Regions from separate parts of the Actimicrobium sp. CCI2.3 genome, predicted to be linked through region 2. Evidence: predicted binding sites of a transcription regulator. Region 2 holds the regulator's gene; each other region holds the start of a gene.

Evidence for each region. The regulator sigma-54, encoded in region 2, starts transcription at its own class of promoters, with help from an activator protein. The targets are predictions, from matches to a motif close to TGGCANGNAANCTGCTTT.
Region 1: QN370_RS07030 (TorF family putative porin) is a predicted target of sigma-54. The motif match lies at 2,008-2,025, and genes of this name have one in related genera.
Region 3: QN370_RS09300 (urease accessory protein UreD) is a predicted target of sigma-54. The motif match lies at 2,156-2,173, and genes of this name have one in related genera.

Annotation. Positions count from the first base shown of each region.
Region 1 covers NZ_JASJWR010000009.1:32,988-37,199, reverse strand. The annotation lists gene QN370_RS07040 (ammonium transporter) at 1-836, opposite strand, end outside; gene glnK (P-II family nitrogen regulator) at 847-1,185, opposite strand; gene QN370_RS07030 (TorF family putative porin) at 1,198-1,944, opposite strand; gene QN370_RS07025 (accessory factor UbiK family protein) at 2,178-2,423, shown strand; gene QN370_RS07020 (YifB family Mg chelatase-like AAA ATPase) at 2,562-4,085, shown strand; gene QN370_RS07015 (hypothetical protein) at 4,160-4,212, shown strand, end outside.
Region 2 covers NZ_JASJWR010000011.1:27,463-31,674, reverse strand. The annotation lists gene lptA (lipopolysaccharide transport periplasmic protein LptA) at 1-314, shown strand, start outside; gene lptB (LPS export ABC transporter ATP-binding protein) at 311-1,096, shown strand; gene QN370_RS08075 (RNA polymerase factor sigma-54) at 1,109-2,590, shown strand; gene hpf (ribosome hibernation-promoting factor, HPF/YfiA family) at 2,707-3,063, shown strand; gene QN370_RS08065 (enoyl-CoA hydratase/isomerase family protein) at 3,172-4,212, shown strand, end outside.
Region 3 covers NZ_JASJWR010000013.1:45,096-49,307, reverse strand. The annotation lists gene QN370_RS09305 (DUF349 domain-containing protein) at 1-1,991, opposite strand, end outside; gene QN370_RS09300 (urease accessory protein UreD) at 2,206-3,051, shown strand; gene QN370_RS09295 (urease subunit gamma) at 3,072-3,374, shown strand; gene QN370_RS09290 (urease subunit beta) at 3,383-3,691, shown strand; gene ureC (urease subunit alpha) at 3,688-4,212, shown strand, end outside.

The sequences.
Region 1 (4,212 bases), on a different contig from region 2:
CCAGCGACAGCGGCGTTGATATGCACCACGGTACCGCCCGCAAAGTCGAGCGCGCCTTTTTGCCATAACCAACCGGCCTTGGCCGACTCGGAAGCCAGCGACGCCGCGTCCTTGATACCGTCCGGACCAGGCCAGAACCAGACCATGTGCGCAATCGGCAAATACGAGAACGTAAACCAGATCACGATGAACATCAGCACCGCTGCAAACTTGGCGCGCTCGGCGAAGGCACCGACGATCAGACCACAGGTAATTGCCGCAAATGTCGCCTGGAACACCACGAAGACAAACTCGGGAATCACGACACCCTTGCTGAAGGTTGCAGCAGTAGCGAACGTACCTTTGACCGGATCGAAGATGCCGTTAAGGAACAGACGATCGAATTTGCCGATGAATGCGCCGCCTTCGGTAAAGGCCAGCGAGTAGCCATAGATGCACCACAGGACGACAATCACAGCGAAGATCGTGAAGACTTGCATCAGGATCGACAGCATGTTTTTGGACCGGACCAGACCGCCGTAAAACAACGCCAGGCCAGGAATCGTCATCAGAATCACCAGGGCGGTGGCGACCATCATCCAGGCCGTATCACCCTTGTTTGGGACGGGTGCGACAGCGGCTGCGGCAGCCGGCGCAGCCAATTCGCCTGCTGCGGGCGCAGCAGCTGTTGCTGCAACCGGAGCAGCAGTAGCAGGTGCGGCGGCGGCAGGTACAGCAACAACGGCCGCGTCAACCTTGGATGGGGCTACTTCATCGGCGGCTACTGCAGCAGGTGCGAAACCGACCGCCAGCAAGAGCGCGCCGGCAGCCAGGAAGCTTGCAAACTGTTTTTTCATGAATAACTCCTTAAAGGGCTTCTTTGCCGGTTTCACCGGTGCGGATACGCACGACGTGCTGCAGATCGTAGACAAAAATCTTGCCGTCACCGATCTTGCCGGTACGGGCAGCTGTTTCGATTGCTTCAATCGCGCGGTCGACAATGTCGTCATCCACGGCAGCTTCGATTTTTGTCTTCGGCAGGAAATCAACGACGTATTCGGCACCGCGATACAGCTCGGTATGCCCCTTCTGACGACCGAAACCCTTGACTTCGGTGACGGTAATGCCCTGGACGCCGATGGCGGACAAAGCCTCGCGGACCTCGTCAAGCTTGAACGGTTTGATGATGGCGGTAATCAGTTTCATGACTGGCCTCGATTAGAAAGTTTTGCTGATGGCGACGACGAGGGCTGTTTTGCCGTTGTCCTTGCCGGAAGGCGTCGAGTAAGCACCCGTTTTGGCATCGGTACCGATCACGGCCAGGCTGCCGCTGAGGAAACCGAAATCTTTTGTCACGCCGACTTTGTAGTCGGTGTAGCTGTAAAAAGAGCCGTTCTTGATTTTCTGATGGCCAGCATGCAGATTCAGGACCGTGCCTTCGGCGATGTCAATGTTTGCGCCAATATCGAGATAGCCGCTATTCTTGCTGTTGACGTTACCGAAGGTGTCGGTCACTGCATTCGAATATTTGACATACGCAGGACCGTAGCCGACCTGGCCATAAATCTCGGTCGTGTTGGCATTTGCAAATCCGGCAACGCGGGACAATTGGTTATCGGCGTAAATGTAAGTCAGCACGCCAACGTCATACGACACATCCTTGACGATTTCTCCGCGCTTGCCTGCGTAGATATCCAGTTCGATATCGCCCTTGCCGCCGGCATCCTTGATCCACTTGATGGATGATGCCCATGTACCCACATAGAAGCCAGTCGGATTGTTGACGAAGTCGGCACCGACAGAGACGGCCGGTTTCAGGCGGGATTGCGAAATACCGCGGTAGCGGTAATCGGAAGTCAATGCAGCATTGAAGCTCAGCTCGTTGTCCGGCTTGGCATCTTCTGCATGAGCAAAGTTACCCATAAAGGTGGCTGCGATGGCCGTGACGAGAAGTAGTTTTTTCATTTTGTTTCCCTGTTAAAAGTTTATGGATAAAAAAGGCAGTGGCACAGCAGTTTTCGATCTACATTAGCAGGACTCGTGCCACCCTTTTTCGGCACGAAAAATTGTTACAACGACAAATAATCATTCCTTGCCATCGCAACATTAGCGCAAGTTTTAACTCAACCGCACCAACTTGTGGCGATTCACCAACAGGTGCACAGTTACGGTGCTTCAGCACCCGGAAAGGCAGAAATATGGACAAGAGCAACTTTTTTAGCGACATGCAAAACAAAATCAGCCAGGCCATCGAAAATTCACCCGCCAAAGACATAGAAAAGAACGTCAAAGCGATGATGACGCAGGGATTTTCAAAGCTTGACCTGGTTACCCGCGATGAATTCGATATTCAGGCACAGGTGCTGGAGAAAACCCGCACCCGACTCGAAGCGCTGGAAATTCAGGTAGCGGCACTCGAAGCGCAGTTGAACAAACCGGCATAATCACCCGGTCCGGATGGCGCGCCCTGCGCCATCCGGCCTGACTCTGCGCCACATCAACATTCGTCATCATTCCTCATTGCAAACTTGCTCGCGATCGCACCGATCCGAACCAAACCACCAGCAAGAATGCGATCCACCATGAGTCTCGCCGTACTGAAAAGTCGCGCCTTGGCAGGCATACAGGCTCCCCAGGTCACTGTGGAAGTGCACCTTGCCAATGGCCTACCCAGTTTTATGATCGTTGGTTTGCCAGAAACCGAAGTCAAGGAATCCCGTGACCGGGTCCGTGCCGCCCTGCAAAACGCCCGCTTCGAATTTCCGGCCCGACGGATTACTGTCAATCTCGCCCCTGCCGACCTGCCCAAGGAATCGGGCCGGTTCGACTTGCCGATTGCATTAGGCATCCTGGCTGCTTCAGGGCAAATGCCCGCAGGCGAACTCGATGACTACGAATTCGCCGGAGAACTCTCGTTATCCGGCGAACTGCGACCGATTCGTGGTGCGCTGGCCATGACATTTGCAATGCACCGCGGCGATGATCCGGGCCGCGCACGACGTGGATTTATCTTGCCACGATCCAATGCCGACGAAGCAGCACTGGTCAAGGACGCCCGGATCTATCCGGCCAGCTCCCTGCTGGAAGTCTGTGCGCACTTCGCGGCTGCGGACGGCGTCAGCCGGTTGGGCAGGCATTGCTGTCAGGCTGCACCGGTACTGGATGTCCATCCTGATTTTTCCGATGTCAAGGGTCAGCTGCAAGTCAAGCGCGGGCTGGAAATTGCCGCAGCAGGAAATCACAGTGCCTTGTTAATCGGTCCGCCCGGCACCGGCAAATCCATGCTGGCTGCACGTTTCGCTGGCATCTTGCCACCAATGACCGACGACGAAGCGCTGGAATCGGCCGCAGTGCAATCTCTGTCGGGCGGATTCACGGCGGCACGCTGGAAGGTCCGGCCGTTCCGATCGCCCCATCACACTGCATCAGGCGTGGCACTGGTTGGTGGCGGGGGCACGCCTCGTCCGGGCGAGATTTCACTGGCGCATCGCGGCATCCTGTTCCTCGATGAATTGCCCGAGTTCGATCGTCGCGTGCTTGAAGTATTGCGCGAACCGCTTGAATCAGGCCGCATCACTATTTCCCGGGCCGCACGGCAAGCCGACTTTCCGGCACGCTTTCAGTTGATCGCAGCAATGAATCCCTGTCCTTGCGGCTATGCCGGCCATCCGTCGGGCCAGTGCCGCTGCACGCCGGACAATGTTGCACGTTATCAAAACCGAATTTCCGGACCGCTGCTCGACCGCATCGACATGCAAATCCTTGTCGGGGCGCTGCCGCATGATGACTTGCTAAAGCCCGCTGCAGGCGAAACGTCCGCCGTCATTGCACTGAGGGTCAAGCGGGCATTCGATATCCAGAAAATGCGGGCAGACAAGACCAACAACTTGCTGACAACCAGCGAAGTCGATCTCCATTGCCAGCCTGACGCGAGCGCCGCCACTTTGCTGCAGGCTGCCATGTTGCGACTGAACTGGTCGGCGCGCTCCTACCATCGGGTACTGAAGGTGGCGCGGACGATTGCCGATCTCGCTGGAGCCACCCAGATCGGCGCGCAACATGTTGGCGAGGCTATCCAGTACCGGCGTGGCTTGCGCGAGCACTGACCGCCGCATCGGGCGGGCATCACAGCATGAACAGCACGCACATTCCTGCAAGCCACCCTGTTACCATACTTGCCATGAAAATTCCCTCTTCGATTTCCTTTAAGCAATTCTCCACAATCCTGCTACT
Region 2 (4,212 bases):
CAGCCGGGAGCCTGGCCAGCTTTCGCCAGAAGCGCGATGGCGGCGCTGACCTGTGGATCGAAGGAGAAGCCGAGCGCATCGAATACGATGGCAAGACCGAACTGGTCAAATTGTTTTCAAGGGCGAAGATGCGCCGACTCAATGGCACGACGCCAACCGACGAAGTCGAAGGCGAATTCATTTCGTACGATAGTCGCAGCGAATTTTTCTCGGTCAATAACACGCCGGCAGGACAGGACAGCAAGGCCGGTGCCGGACGGATCAAGGCCGTGATCCAGCCGCGCGCACCCGCCACTCCGGACACCCAAAAATGATCAACGCCCTAGCGACGCCTGCTGATTCCTTCATCGATAACAGCAGCAAACTCATCGTCACCGGCCTGAAGAAAAGCTATGGCATCCGGCAAGTCGTCAGCGATGTCTCGCTCGATGTCGCCAGCGGCGAGGTGGTTGGCTTGCTCGGACCGAACGGTGCAGGCAAGACCACCTCGTTCTACATGATCGTCGGCCTGGTGCCTTCGGATGCCGGTGAAATCCGCCTTGATGGTGTCGATATCTCGCGTCTGCCGATCCACCAGCGGGCAGTGCTGGGACTGTCTTACCTGCCGCAGGAAGCGTCGGTCTTTCGCAAGCTGACCGTCGAAGAAAATATCCGTGCCGTGCTGGAACTGCAGGTTGACGAGCAGCGCAAGTCATTGACCAAGAAGGTCATCAATGAGCGCCTCGACACCTTGCTGCAAGATCTGCAGATCGAGAAGCTGCGCGACAACCAGGCGTTGTCGTTGTCCGGCGGCGAGCGCCGACGCGTGGAAATTGCCCGCGCGCTAGCCAGCAACCCGCGCTTCGTGCTGCTCGATGAACCGTTCGCCGGTGTCGATCCGATTGCCGTCATCGAAATCCAGCGCATCGTGCGCTTCCTGAAAGAGCGCGGCATTGGCGTCCTGATCACCGACCATAACGTGCGTGAAACACTGGGCATCTGCGATCGCGCCTACATCATCAACCAGGGAGCGGTACTGGCCAGCGGAAGACCGGATGCCATCATCGCCGATGAATCGGTGCGACGGGTCTATCTGGGCGAACACTTCCGGATGTAGGCACAGTCAACGATGAAACAATCCCTCCAGCTCCGTACCTCCCAGCATCTTGCGCTCACCCCGCAACTGCAGCAATCGATTCGTCTGCTGCAACTATCCACACTGGAACTGCATCAGGAGCTCGAGCAAATGCTGACCGACAATCCGCTGCTGGAGCGACTCGACGATCCGCTCGATCACTCGGTGCGCCTGTTGGCCGATGGCGCACTCGGGGCCGATGGCATTCGCCAGCAAGGTGCCAGCGAAGACGCCAACGCCGCACCGTCGCCATCCGAATCGGACGCTCCGGCATCGGACCAGGTCGATGCCGGCGACGCCACGCCAAGTACCGATTCTGACTGGAGTTTCGACGATGTCGCGCGCACTTCCAAAGCCCCGGAAGACGACGATGCGCGACCCCAGCTTGAGGCGCACGAATCGACGCTACGTGAATTTTTGCTCGAGCAGATGCGCGTCACGGTAAGCAATCAACGCGACCGTGCACTGGTCGAATTGATGATCGATGCACTCAATGAAAATGGCTACCTCGAAGACACGCTAGACGCCATCTTCGAGCGCTTGCCAGCTGAACTGGAGATCGAGCCTGAAGAGCTGACTATCGCTTTGAAACTGCTACAGAGTTTCGATCCACCCGGCGTTGGCGCACGCAATGCGTCCGAATGTCTGGCACTGCAAATCAAGCGCTTCCCCGACATCGCCATGGTCACCCGACGCATGGCGTTAGCCATCGTCGACAACCATCTGACACTGTTTGCGCAGCGTGATTTCAGCAAGCTCAAAAAAGCCCTCGACTGCGATGATGAAGACCTGCGCGAAGCCCAAAGTGTGATCCGCCAGTGCAACCCGCATCCGGGCGCGATCTTCGGCGGCGGTACGTCCGATTACGTGGTGCCGGACGTGATCGTCAAGCGCACCAAGGGCGGCTGGCAGGTCATGCTGAACCATGATGTGATGCCGCGACTGCGGGTCAATGCGATGTACGCCAACATTCTCAAGCAAAGCAAAGGGGATGGATCGCTCACGTCACAGCTGCAGGAAGCCAAGTGGCTGATCAAAAATATGCGCCAGCGATTCGACACCATCCTGCGCGTCGCGCAGGCCATCGTGGAGCGACAGCGGAACTTTTTTTCGCATGGAGCGGTCGCCATGCGCCCCCTTGTTTTGCGCGAAATTGCTGATACACTCGGTCTGCACGAGAGCACTATCTCCCGTGTGACCACCCAGAAATACATGCTGACTCCACATGGCATGTTCGAGCTAAAGTATTTTTTTGGCAGCCACGTTGCCACTGAAACAGGCGGTGAAGCCTCTTCAACGGCAATACGGGCACTCATCAAACAATTGATAGGAGCCGAAGACCCGAAGATTCCATTTTCTGACAGTAAAATCGCAGACATGCTGGGAGAACAGGGTATGGTGGTAGCAAGGCGTACGGTCGCAAAGTATCGCGAAGCCCTGAAAATTCCCCCCGTCAACCTGCGCAAGGCCCTGTAGTTTCTGTAGTTTCTGTAGTTTCATTTGTCGTGTTGTACTGTCGCTGTGTTCGAAGCACCCCATCCGTAGCGGGTCCGGCTCCGAACCTCCATCGGCATTATTCAAAGGAGCGCTGTATGAATCTCACAATCAGTGGACATCATCTCGAAGTGACCCCTGCCATTCGTGAATATGTGCAAAGCAAGCTTGAGCGTATCAAGCGCCATTTCGACCATGTCATTGATATTGCCGTCATCCTGACGGTAGAAAAACTCCCGGAAAAAGAAAAGCGGCAGCGAGCAGAAATCAACCTGCATCTGCGCGGCAAAGACTTGCACGCCGAGAGTATTGCGGAGGACTTATATGCCGCAATTGATGCGCTGATCGACAAGCTCGATCGCCAGGTCATCAAGTACAAAACCAAATTGCAGGATCATCAGCACGACGCCATCAAGCACATCCCTGAACCGGTTGTTGCCATCGTTTCCTCCTGATCGAACCCGCTGCCGGGCAAACTGGCACATTCCACTTAGGGCGCATTGATTGCGCCCTTTTTGATTTCATGCAATTGACTTGTGCACAACCGAATACGAATCCCGACCATGACCGCACTCATCGACACCCAGATCAAGAACACGACCGGCCAGATCACACTGGATCGCCCCAAGGCCCTCAACTCGTTATCGCTCGCGATGGTGCGCGACCTGACGCGTATCCTGCTGGACTGGCGCGACAGTGCGACGGTGCACGCCGTGCTGATCAGGGGCAGCAGCGAAAAAGCATTTTGTGCCGGTGGCGATATCCGCTTTTTCCATCAGGCCGGTACGTCCACCCCGCAAGGCGGCAGTGCTGCGCTGGAAGATTTTTTCACCGAAGAATATGCCCTCAACCATCTGATCCATTTTTATCCGAAACCCTGGATCGCCGTACTGGACGGCATCGTCATGGGCGGTGGCATGGGGCTGGCGCAAAGCGGTGTGCAGAACCGGCTTCGCATCGTTACCGAACGAACAAAAATGGCGATGCCAGAAGTCAATATCGGCTTGTTCCCGGATGTTGGCGGCAGCTATTTCCTGTCGCGCACGGCAGGACAACTTGGCACCTACCTCGGGGTCTCCGGCGAGATGATTGGGGCTGCCGATGCACTCCATGCGGGACTGGCTGACCTGTTCCTTCCGTCCAGTGCCTTGGCGGGCCTGCAGGAATTAGTCGATCAGTTTTCCGGTGGTGACCTGCGTGCAGCGATCCGTGCCTATGCCGAACCGTTCGCCATCGCTTGCGATCCGGCGGGCAGCAAACTGGCGCAGAATCAATCGCGCATTGCGCAGCATTTCGGATTCGATTCGGTCACGCAGATCGCCGACTCACTGGCCGGTGACGAGTGTGCGTTCGCACAAGCGACCCTGGCGACGATGCAGAAACGCTCACCGCTGATGATGGCCGTGACCTTGCGGCAGTTGCGATTGGGTGCCGCACTGGATCTGGCAGGCTGTCTGCGCATGGAGCGCACGATGGTGCGGCATGCATTTACGCGAGGCGAAGTCATCGAAGGCATTCGTGCGGTAGTCATCGACAAGGACAACCAGCCGCGCTGGCAACCGGCCGACCTGACGCACGTCACTGAGGCGATGGTGGAGGACTTC
Region 3 (4,212 bases), on a different contig from region 2:
GCGGTGACGGCCTGTCGGTAGCGTGTGTCGATCGCGCTTTCTGCCGCACGCGGCACGGGGCCGGCGCGATGCCAGGCGCTCGCCGTATCACGCAGCAGGCTGACCACTTGCGGGATTGCCAGTTCGCCAGCCTGTTCCAGCGCAACGCATAGCGCCTCCTTCGCGTGCAGATTGTCCTGACGGCCAGCGTCGGCTTCGGAAACCGCTTCCTTGCGACGCGCAAAAACGGTATCGCAGGCAGCGCGAAACCTCGTCCACAGTCCCTGTTCGTCATTGCGCTCCAGCGGCAAAGCTTTGGCGCGTTCCTGCCAGCGATCCTGCAGAACGCGCAACGCATCGAGTGCACCGCGATCATTGGGCGACAACGCGACCACGTCAGCGATCATCTGTTCGCGCTCGCGGATTTCGCTTGCGCGGATGTCATCCAGGGGCGCACGCAGGCGCTGCAGCACGGCATTGAATTCGGCATCGAGACGCTTCTTTTCCTTGCGCTCGGTCGGCCCCAGACGCTGCCAGCTCTGCAGGCTGCGCTGGCAAAACAGCGCCACCGCTTTCCAGTCAGGATGCTCGACACCGACTAACGCGTCGGCATTGCGTTGCATGTCCGCGATCATGTCGGTTGCTACCCCGACGTTGGCCTGGCGCTCTTCGGCCAGCCTGGCGAAGTGCTCGGCGACCGGCGCGTAGGCGGCCGTGCAGGCAGCATCGAAGCCATGCCAGAGCTCTTTCGGCGCAGAACCGGCCGACCCGTCCAGCGACTTCCAGCGCTCACGCAGGCTGCCGATTTTCTTGGCCAGCTCGCCCATCGCCAAGGCTTGCTCGGGCAAGGCTTCGGCGGCTTTCTGTAATTCTTCCCGCGAGACATTGCCACCCCAGCGCGCCCAGCCTTGCAGACGTCCCAGTTCGGCGCGCAAACGCGACAATTGCGCGGCCTCGGCCTCGCTCGGACGCAATGCGGGCAGATCAAGCGAACGCAAGCGCTTGTCGGCTTCCGAGGCGATTTGCAGACTGCCCTCCTCGAGGGCCTGCTCCATCGACTGCAAGGCCGCGATAAAAATCGGCTTCTGATCAGACACCGGCAGTACCGACATCACCGGTGCCACTTTGACCGGCCGGGCAGCAATCACGCGCTGCAGTAATTCATCGAAGCGCTGCTGCCACTCCGGCGCGACCTCGCCTTGCCAGCCGCGTCGCAACGTCGATTCTTGCAGTGACTCGGGCGCAGCCGCTTCCCATTCTTCCAGCAGGGCCAGACGCGCCAGCGACGCGGCGTGGCGCTGCTCGAACGCCACCAGCGACGTGCGCAACACCTGTGCGGCTTCGTCGCACTGGACCAGCAAATGTTTCGGGACAGCCCCGATGTCGGCCGACAGGCGCAGGTCGGCAAGCGATGCCACCAGCGCGTCCAGTGTGGCGCGCACCACCTCGGGAGGTTGCTCGCCGGGTAGTGCGCGCAATTGGGCCAGCGTGTCGAGGACGGCGCGTTGCAAGGTGGCTTGCGCGGCGAGGCGAATGCCCAACGTGGCGCGACTTGTCGCGAACGCTTGTTGCTCGGACTCCGGCACCAGCGTCAGTGCTTGCCAGCGACGATCCAGTTCGCTGACCTGATTGGGCGTTAATGTCGTTGCGTTGGCAAGTCGGTCGGCATCGGCGATGCAGGTGGTGGCCAATGCCAGCAGCTTGCGCTGTGTGTCGAGTTGATCGAGTCGCGTCTGCATCAGCTTGGCGACACGCCGGTCGGTCTTGCGCGTAGCCGCCAGCACCTGCTGCAAGGCAGGTACGGAGTGGACAGCTTGCGCAGCGAGCAAGCGGGCATCAGCAAAATCGCAGGCAATCAGGAAGGCGACACTGGCCGCTTCGTCGTGTTGCACTGCTTTCGCAGCGGTCATCGCCGCTTCGCGCGCAGCGGTTGGCGCGACCACGATGGGCGCGACCACCACAACAGGAGTTGGCGGAGTTTTAGGTTTGCGCTTGAAAAGAAAATCGAACATGGATGGCAGGCCGCAGCAGAAATAGGAACGTCATCATAACAACGGATGCGATGGCGCTCATGCGCAATCTCACAGTAAGTACCATCTCGGCACCAGCGCGCACCGGCGCAAAGCGTTCGCGCACCGGAAATTAGCAGGCTCACTGCGGATCGCACATTCGTGATTGGCACATATACTGCTAAGCGATTACCGCACCGACACTCCGATACCCGACATGCCCGACGCCAGCCATTCACCCTCCCTCCCGCGCAGCCATTGGCAAGCACGCCTGTCGCTCGGCTTCGTCAACGATGCCGGCACCACACGCCTGACCGAGCGCGAACATGTCGGGCCGCTGCGGGTGCAGAAGGCGCTGTATCCCGAACATCCCTCGGTCTGCCATGCCGTCATTGTCCATCCTCCGGGCGGTGTCGTCGGCGGTGACCAGCTCGATATCGCGGTGCGGGTCGGTCGCGAGGCCGCTGTTTTCATCAGCACACCCGGTGCCGCCAAGTGGTATCGCGCCAATGGCCATGTCTCGCGCCAGACCGTGCGTCTTGACGTCGCCGCCGGCGCCTCACTGGAATGGCTGCCACAAGAAACCATCTTCTTCAACAACGCCCACGTTCACCTCGACAGCGCCATCACGCTGCACGGCGACGCGACCTATTTCGGTTGCGATATCCTCTGCTTTGGCCGCACTGCTTCCGGCGAAACGTTTAACGCCGGCACCATCGCACAGCACTGCACGATACGGCGCGACGGCAAGCTGATCTGGTTCGAGCAAGGACGCATCGAGGGTGCCGGCACGATCATGCACAGCCCGCTGGGACTGGCTGGCAAGACGGTTTGTGCGACGCTGCTGGTCGCCGGAAAACCCATCACGCCGAGCGCATTGACGACACTGCGCGAGAAGCTCGGCCCGCAAGTCGGTATCACGCAAACGAAAGCCATCCTCGTCGTGCGCCATCTGGGCAACTCCAGCGAGGTCGCGCGCGCCCTGATGATGCAGGCCTGGCAGGCGCTGCGCCCGCTGCACCTGGCGCGGGAAGCCGTCGTACCGCGCATCTGGAATACCTGAACACTTACCAAGGCAAACCCATGGACCTGACTCCAAGAGAAAAAGACAAGCTGCTCATTTTTACGGCAGCACTGCTGGCCGAACGCCGCATGGCACGCGGCGTGAAACTGAACTATCCGGAAGCCATCGCACTGATCAGCGCCGCCATCATGGAGGGCGCACGCGATGGCCGCACCGTGGCCGAACTGATGTCGGCCGGCACCCGCATCCTGACCCGCGCCGATGTGATGGAAGGCATCGCCGAGATGATCCCCGACATCCAGGTCGAAGCGACTTTCCCGGACGGCACCAAGCTCGTCACCGTTCACCAACCGATACCCTAGAGGCCGCCATGATTCCAGGTGAAATGCTGATCGAACCCGGCGAGATCGCCCTCAATGCCGGTCGCCGCACGGCCACCGTGGTGGTCGCCAACAGTGGCGACCGACCGATCCAGGTCGGCTCGCACTTCCATTTTTTCGAGACCAATCCGGCGCTGCAATTTGATCGTGAAGCGGCCTACGGCATGCGCCTTCACATCGCCGCCGGCACCGCCGTGCGCTTCGAGCCGGGCCAGCAACGCACGATCGAACTGGTCGATCTGGCCGGCTCGCGGGAAGTCTATGGCTTCAATGCCAAAGTGATGGGAGCGCTGAAATGAGCTCGCCACTCAGTTCGATGACCCGTCAAGCCTATGCCGAAATGTTCGGCCCCACCACCGGCGACCGTGTCCGGCTGGCCGATACGGAACTGTTCATTGAGATCGAAAAGGATTTTGCGACCTACGGCGAAGAAGTCAAATTCGGCGGCGGCAAAGTGATCCGCGACGGCATGGGCCAGTCGCAGCGCAACCATGCCGACGTGATGGATACCGTCATCACCAACGCCGTCATCATCGACCACTGGGGCATCGTCAAGGCCGACATCGGCCTCAAAAACGGTCGCATCGCCGCCATCGGCAAAGCCGGCAATCCCGACATCCAGCCGAATGTCACCATGTCGATCGGCGGCGCGACCGAAATCATCGCTGGCGAAGGCATGATCGTCACTGCCGGCGGCGTCGATTCGCATATCCATTTCATTTGCCCGCAACAGATCGATGATGCGCTGATGTCGGGCGTGACGACCATGCTGGGCGGTGGCACTGGCCCGGCTGCGGGCACCTCGGCCACCACCTGCACG